Aromatoleum petrolei: one gene and its partner. The protein of the gene in region 1 interacts with the protein of each later gene in a pairwise test. Links are inferred from orthologs where the notes say so. Each region holds a gene or a part of one and is shown in the gene's direction. Other genes may lie near its edges. The genes, in order: pheT and secD.

Region 1 (3,360 bases):
ACCAGTCCCGTGCAGGTGCGCGCGATGCTCGATCACGCTGCTCGCCATGCCGGAGCCGAGCACTTGCCCGAGCTGCGCATCATTGCGCCCGGCCGGGTGTATCGCGTCGATTCGGACGCCACGCATTCGCCGATGTTTCACCAGGTCGAAGGCCTATGGGTCGGCGAGAACGTCAGCTTCGCGGACCTCAAGGGCGTGATCGCCGACTTCCTGCGCAAGTTCTTCGAAACCGAAGATCTGCAGGTGCGCTTCCGTCCCTCCTTCTTCCCGTTCACCGAGCCCAGTGCCGAGATCGACGTCGCGTTCATGAGCGGCGCGCTCAAGGGGCGCTGGCTCGAGATCGCCGGCTGCGGCATGGTGCATCCGAACGTGCTGCGTTTTGGCGGCATCGACCCCGAACGCTACACGGGCTTTGCCTTCGGCATGGGGCCGGACCGCCTCACGATGCTGCGCTATGGGGTCAACGATCTGCGCCTGTTCTTTGAAGGCGACCTGCGCTTCTTGAGCCAATTCAGGTAATCGAATCATGCAATTCTCGGAACAGTGGCTGCGGAGCCTCGTCAATCCTCCGCTCGACAGTGAGGCGCTCGGACATCTCCTGACGATGGCCGGCCTTGAGGTGGAAGAGTCCGCGCCGGTTGCGCCGCCCTTTACCGGCGTCGTCGTCGCCCGCATCGTCGAGGCGGAAAAACATCCCAATGCCGACAAGCTCAAGCTGTGCAAGGTCGACGCCGGGCAGGGCGAACTGCTGCAGATCGTCTGTGGCGCCCCCAATGCCGCCGTGGGCATGAAGGTCCCGTGCGCCATCGTCGGTGCGAAGCTGCCGGGCTTCGAGATCAAGGCCGCCAAGCTGCGTGGCGTGGAGTCCTTCGGCATGCTGTGTTCGGCTCGCGAGCTCGGGCTGTCCGAAGATCACTCCGGCTTGATGGATCTTCCCGAGGACGCGCCGATCGGCACGAACCTGCGCGACTACCTTGCGCTCGACGACACGCTGTTCACGATCAAGCTCACGCCCAACCGCTCCGACTGCCTGAGCCTGCTCGGGGTTGGACGCGAGGTCGCGGCGCTGACCGGGCAGCCCTTGTCGGCGCCGCAGATCGTGACGGTTCCGCCGACGATCGACGACCGTCGCGCCATCGTTCTGGATGCCCCGGCCGGGTGCCCGCGTTACTGTGGGCGCATCGTGCGCGGTGTCGATGCGAAGGCGCCGACGCCGGACTGGATGAAGCAGCGTCTGCAGCGTTGCGGCGTACGCTCGATCAGCGCGCTCGTCGATGTCACCAACTACGTGATGCTCGAGCTCGGTCAGCCCCTGCATGCTTTCGATGACTCGCGTCTGGCCGGTGCGATCCACGTGCGCTATCCGCGCGAGGGTGAGCAGGTGCTGTTGCTCAACGAGCAGACAGTGACCCCGGCGGCGGACACGCTGCTAATCGCGGACGAGGCGCGTGCGTTGGCGCTTGCGGGCATCATGGGCGGTGAGGAGAGCGGGATCACGCTTGAGACGACGGATATGTTCCTCGAGAGCGCCTTTTTCGCCCCCGATGCGATTGCGGGTCGGGCGCGCAACTACGGTTTCGTGTCCGACGCGTCGCACCGCTTCGAGCGCGGCGTGGACTTCGAGCTCGCCGCGGGTGCGATTGAGCGTGCGACCCAGTTGATCCTCGAGATCTGCGGCGGCGCAGCGGGGCCGGTGGTCGAGGCAGTCTCGAAAGAACATCTGCCAGCGCGCAAGCCGGTCCGTCTGCGCCCGGCACGCGCGCGCCGCCTGCTCGGCATCCGCCCCGATGACGCCGAGATTGTGAAGCTCCTCAGTGGAGTCCATCTCGGTGTCCGCCAGGAAGGGGAGGATCTGCTGGTCGAGCCTCCTTCCTTCCGTTTCGACATCGAGATCGAAGAGGATCTGATCGAGGAGATTGCGCGACTCTACGGCTACGACAACATCCCGGCCGTGCCTCCGCAGGGCGGTCTGGCGATGCTGGACCGTTCCGAGTCCGGCCGCAGTACCTGGGACGTCCGGCATCTGCTGGCCGGACGCGACTACCAAGAGGTCGTCAACTACGCATTCGTCGAAGAGGCGTGGGAGCGTGATTTCTGTGCCAACGAGACGCCGATCCGGCTTGCGAACCCGATTGCCAGCCAGATGAGCGTGATGCGCAGTAGTCTGGTTCCCGGGCTTGCCGGCACTCTCGTCGCCAACCGCAAGCGCCAACTTAACCGCGTGCGCGTGTTCGAGATCGGGCGCTGCTTTGAACGCAAGGCGGACGGTGAGCCTGTTGTGGGTTTCCATCAGCCGGTGCTTGTCGCCGGTCTCGCCGCCGGGCCGGCGCTGCCGGAGCAGTGGGGGGCGTCGACGCGCAACGTCGACTTCTATGATGTGAAGGGCGACGTCGAGGCGCTGTTCGCACCGCGCACCCTGAGGTTCGAGCCGGTATCCGACCCCGCACTTCATCCCGGCCGTGCCGCAGCGGTGCTGCTCGACGGGCGTCGCATCGGCGTCGTTGGTGAGCTGCATCCGGTGTGGGTGCAGCGTTACGACCTGGGTGCTGCGCCGGTAGTGTTCGAGTTCGACATGGATGCGGTGCTGCTCGCGGATCTGCCCGCGTATGTCGAGATCTCGCGGCAGCCCGCGGTCACCCGCGACCTCGCGCTTGTGGTCGAGCAGGCGCTGCCGGTGGGGCGCGTTATCGAGGTGCTGAACGAATCAGCGCCCGCCATGGTGAAGGGGGTCGAGCTCTTCGATGTGTACCATGGCAAGGGCATCGATCCGGGGAAAAAGAGCCTTGCGTTCAGGGTGTTGATGCAAGATACTCAGCGGACGCTTGAGGATGCAGAGGTGGATGCCGCAGTCACGGCGATTGTGCGCCACGCTGAAACTGTGCTCGGCGCCCGCTTGCGTGGATAGTCTTAGAATGAACGTGACCCTGACCAAAGCAGAGCTGGCCGACATGCTGTTCGAGCGTGTCGGCCTCAACAAGCGTGAAGCCAAGGACATGGTGGAAGGCTTCTTCGAGGAGATTCGCCTGGCTCTTGAGAAGGGCGAGTCGGTTAAGCTCTCCGGGTTCGGCAATTTCCAATTGCGCGACAAGCCGCAGCGGCCCGGACGCAATCCGAAGACGGGCGAGGAGATTCCGATCACCGCCCGCCGTGTGGTCACCTTCCATGCCAGTCAGAAGCTGAAGGCAGCCGTGGAGCAGCTGAGCGATGCAGGCAAGCAGCCATAACGAGGCCTCCGGGCCTCTGCCGCCGATTCCGGCCAAGCGCTACTTCACGATCGGTGAGGTAAGCGAGCTGTGTGCGGTGAAGCCGCATGTGCTGCGCTACTGGGAGCAGGAGTTCACTCAGCTCAAACCGGTGAAG
Region 2 (3,263 bases), 210 kb from region 1 along the record:
CCCTCGTGCGACTGCTACACCTGCCGCAACTTCAGCCGTGCCTACCTGCACCACCTGCACCGCGCCGGCGAGATCCTCGGCAGCATGCTCAACACGATCCACAACCTGCGCTATTACCAGGTTCTCACCGCAGAGCTGCGCGCGGCGATCGCCGCGGGCCAATTCGACACCTACCTCGGGCGCTTCCGCAGCGAGCGCAGTACCGGGACGCAATGACGTCTCCGGCCAGGGCAATCGCACGACAGCGCTTTTCGTCCGTGTTATCACGGAACCGTTCGGGGAAGCGCGGTTGCGTGGGATTGCGCCGGGACGCGCCTGCTTGCCACAGGCACGCGAAACCCTGCTGCTATAATCGACCGCTTTAAGCAACCACCCGGAGTCTCACCCGTGTTCATTTCCAACGCATACGCCCAGGCCGCGGCCGGCGGCGATCCCACCGGCGGCCTGATGGGCATGCTGCCGCTGATCCTGATGTTCATCGTCCTGTGGTTCCTGATGATCCGTCCGCAGATGAAGCGCGCGAAGGAGCACAAGGCGATGGTTTCCGCGCTCGCAAAGGGCGATGAGGTCGTCACCCAGGGCGGCATCGCCGGTCGCGTGACCCAGGTCGGCGACAACTTCCTGCGCATCGAAATCGCGGACAACGTCAATATCCTTGTGCAGAACCAGGCCGTCGCCACGGTGCTGCCGAAGGGCACGCTGAAGACTCTCTGAGGTTCCCCGCGCGGGGCGCGCCGGCCTGTTGCCCGCCCCACGCCGCACTGACCTGCCGCATCCCCTTTCCAGCCCATTCAAGTCATGAACCGCTATCCGCTCTGGAAGAACATTCTTATCGGTCTGGTCCTGTTCTTCGGCCTGATCTACACCCTTCCCAACTTCTACGGTGAAGTGCCCGCAGTTCAGGTCTCCAGCGGCAAAGCCACGCTCAAGCTCGACGCCTCCCTCAACGGCACGATCGAACAGGCGCTCAAGGATGCCGGCATCGAGCACACCGGGCTGTTCAGCGACGCCAACAGCATTCGTGTGCGCGTCGCCAGCACCGACGTTCAGCTGCGCGCAAAGGACGCCATCGAGAAGCGCCTGAACCCCGATCCGCGCGACCCCTCCTATGTCGTCGCGCTGAACCTCCTGTCCGCCTCACCGAACTGGCTCACCTCGATCAACGCGCTGCCGATGTACCTCGGGCTCGACCTGCGCGGCGGAGTGCACTTCCTGCTCCAGGTCGACATGCCCGGCGCAATCACCAAGCGCCTCGACGCAACCGCCGCCGACCTGCGCACGCTGATGCGCGACAAGAACGTCCGCCACGCGGGCATCACGCGCGAAGGCAACAACGTGCTGCTGCGCTTCCGCGACGCCGAGCAGCGCGAAGCCGCGCGCAAGGCCATCTCCGCCAGCACCGCGGACCTGCAGCTCACCGATCGCGACGACGCATCGGACGACCTGAAGCTCGTTGCGACCCTGGGCCAGAACGCGCAGAAGAACATCCGCGACTTCGCGATCAAGCAGAACATCACCACGCTGCACAACCGCATCAACGAGCTGGGCGTCGCCGAGCCGGTGATCCAGCAACAGGGCCTCGACCGCATCGTCGTGCAGCTGCCCGGCGTGCAGGACGTCGCCAAGGCCAAGGACATCCTCGGTCGCACCGCGACCCTCGAAGTGCGCCTCGTCGACGAGACCCCGGGGGCGCTCGAAGGCGCCCTTGCCGGCAGCGTGCCGCTCGGCACCGAGCTCTACAACGAACGCGGCGGCTCGCCCATCCTGGTGCGCAACCAGGTCGTGCTCACTGGCGACCGTCTCACCGACGCCCAGCCCGGCTTCGACGGCCAGACCAACGAGCCCGCCGTGCACCTCACGCTGGACGCCGCCGGCAGCCGCATCTTCCGCGACGTCACGCGCGAGAACGTCGGCAAGCGCATGGCCATCCTGCTGATCGAGAAGGGCAAGGGCGAGGTCGTGACCGCGCCGGTGATCCGCACCGAGATCGGCGGCGGGCGCGTGCAGATCTCGGGCCGCATGACGACCCAGGAAGCGAGCGACGTCGCGCTGCTGCTGCGCGCCGGCAGCCTCGCCGCCCCGATGGAGATCATCGAGGAACGCACGGTCGGCCCGAGCCTCGGTGCCGAGAACATCGCCAAGGGCTTCCACTCGACCCTGTGGGGCTTCGTCGCGATCGCGATCTTCATGAGCGTGTATTACATGCTGTTCGGCCTGGTGTCGGTGATCGCGCTTGCCGCCAACCTGCTGCTGCTCGTCGCCCTGTTGTCGCTGCTGCAGGCGACACTGACACTGCCCGGCATCGCCGCGATGGCGCTGACCCTGGGCATGGCGATCGACGCCAACGTGCTGATCAACGAACGGATCCGCGAGGAGCTACGCAACGGCGTCTCACCACAGGCCGCCATCCACGCGGGCTACGAACGCGCTTTCGACACGATTCTCGACTCCAACATCACGACGCTGATCGCCGGCATCGCGCTGCTGGTGTTCGGCTCCGGGCCGGTGCGCGGGTTCGCGGTGGTGCATTGCCTGGGCATCCTGACCTCGATGTTCAGCGCGATCCTGATCTCGCGCATGCTGGTGAACCTCCTCTACGGCCGCCGCCGCAAGCTCGAATCGGTGTCCATCGGGCAGATCTGGAAGCCGGGCAACTGACCGCCGCGCACGCACAAGGCTGAATAGAAGGCTGAATCATGGAATTCTTCCGCATCAAGAAAGATCTCCCGTTCATGCGCCATGCGCTGACGTTCAACATCATCTCGTTGATCACGTTCGTGCTGGCGGTGTTCTTCCTCGCGACACGCGGCCTGCACCTGTCGGTGGAATTCACCGGCGGCACGCTGGTCGAGGTCGCCTACGCCGAAGCGCCGCAACTCGAGCCGATCCGCAGCGCGCTCGCCACCAGCGGCTACCCGGACGCGCAGGTGCAGAACTTCGGCAGTTCGCGCGACGTGCTGATCCGCCTGCCGAACCGCGAGGATCTCGACACTACCAAAGTGTCCGAGCGCACGATGGCGACGCTGCAGGCGGTGGGCGGCGCGCCCGAGTTGCGCCGCGTCGAATTCGTCGGTCCGCAGGTCGGCAAGGAGCTCGCGTCGGACGGCGCGATGGCGCTGCTGCTGGTGATCTTCGGCATCGTGGTGTATCTCGCGATGCGCTTCGAGTGGCGCTTCGCGGTGTCGGCGATCATCGCGAACCTGCACGACGTCGTGATCATCCTGGGCTTCTTCGCCTTCTTCCAGTGGGAGTTCTCGCTGCCG

What was found.
Region 2: the proteins of pheT (region 1) and secD interact in binary tests that used the Escherichia coli proteins (3 or more experiments, as listed by UniProt). The link is inferred for Aromatoleum petrolei from one-to-one orthologs.

Annotation. Positions count from the first base shown.
Region 1 is NZ_CP059560.1:1,583,132-1,586,491, reverse strand. The notes cover bases 171-3,215. They hold pheT (phenylalanine--tRNA ligase subunit beta), read left to right. Parts: upstream 171-526; coding sequence 527-2,905; downstream 2,906-3,215. Other genes in these bases: ToN1_RS07300 (MerR family transcriptional regulator), read left to right, coding at 3,205-3,215; ToN1_RS07305 (integration host factor subunit alpha), read left to right, coding at 2,913-3,215; pheS (phenylalanine--tRNA ligase subunit alpha), read left to right, coding at 171-519. In the rest of the region: more of pheS, read left to right, coding at 1-170; more of ToN1_RS07305, read left to right, coding at 3,216-3,224; more of ToN1_RS07300, read left to right, coding at 3,216-3,360.
Region 2 is NZ_CP059560.1:1,793,938-1,797,200, forward strand. What follows is about bases 281-3,228. They hold secD (protein translocase subunit SecD), read left to right. Parts: upstream 281-798; coding sequence 799-2,658; downstream 2,659-3,228. Other genes in these bases: yajC (preprotein translocase subunit YajC), read left to right, coding at 388-714; secF (protein translocase subunit SecF), read left to right, coding at 2,697-3,228. In the rest of the region: tRNA guanosine(34) transglycosylase Tgt, read left to right, coding at 1-216; more of secF, read left to right, coding at 3,229-3,263. UniProt on the Escherichia coli protein: Part of the Sec protein translocase complex. Interacts with the SecYEG preprotein conducting channel. SecDF uses the proton motive force (PMF) to complete protein translocation after the ATP-dependent function of SecA.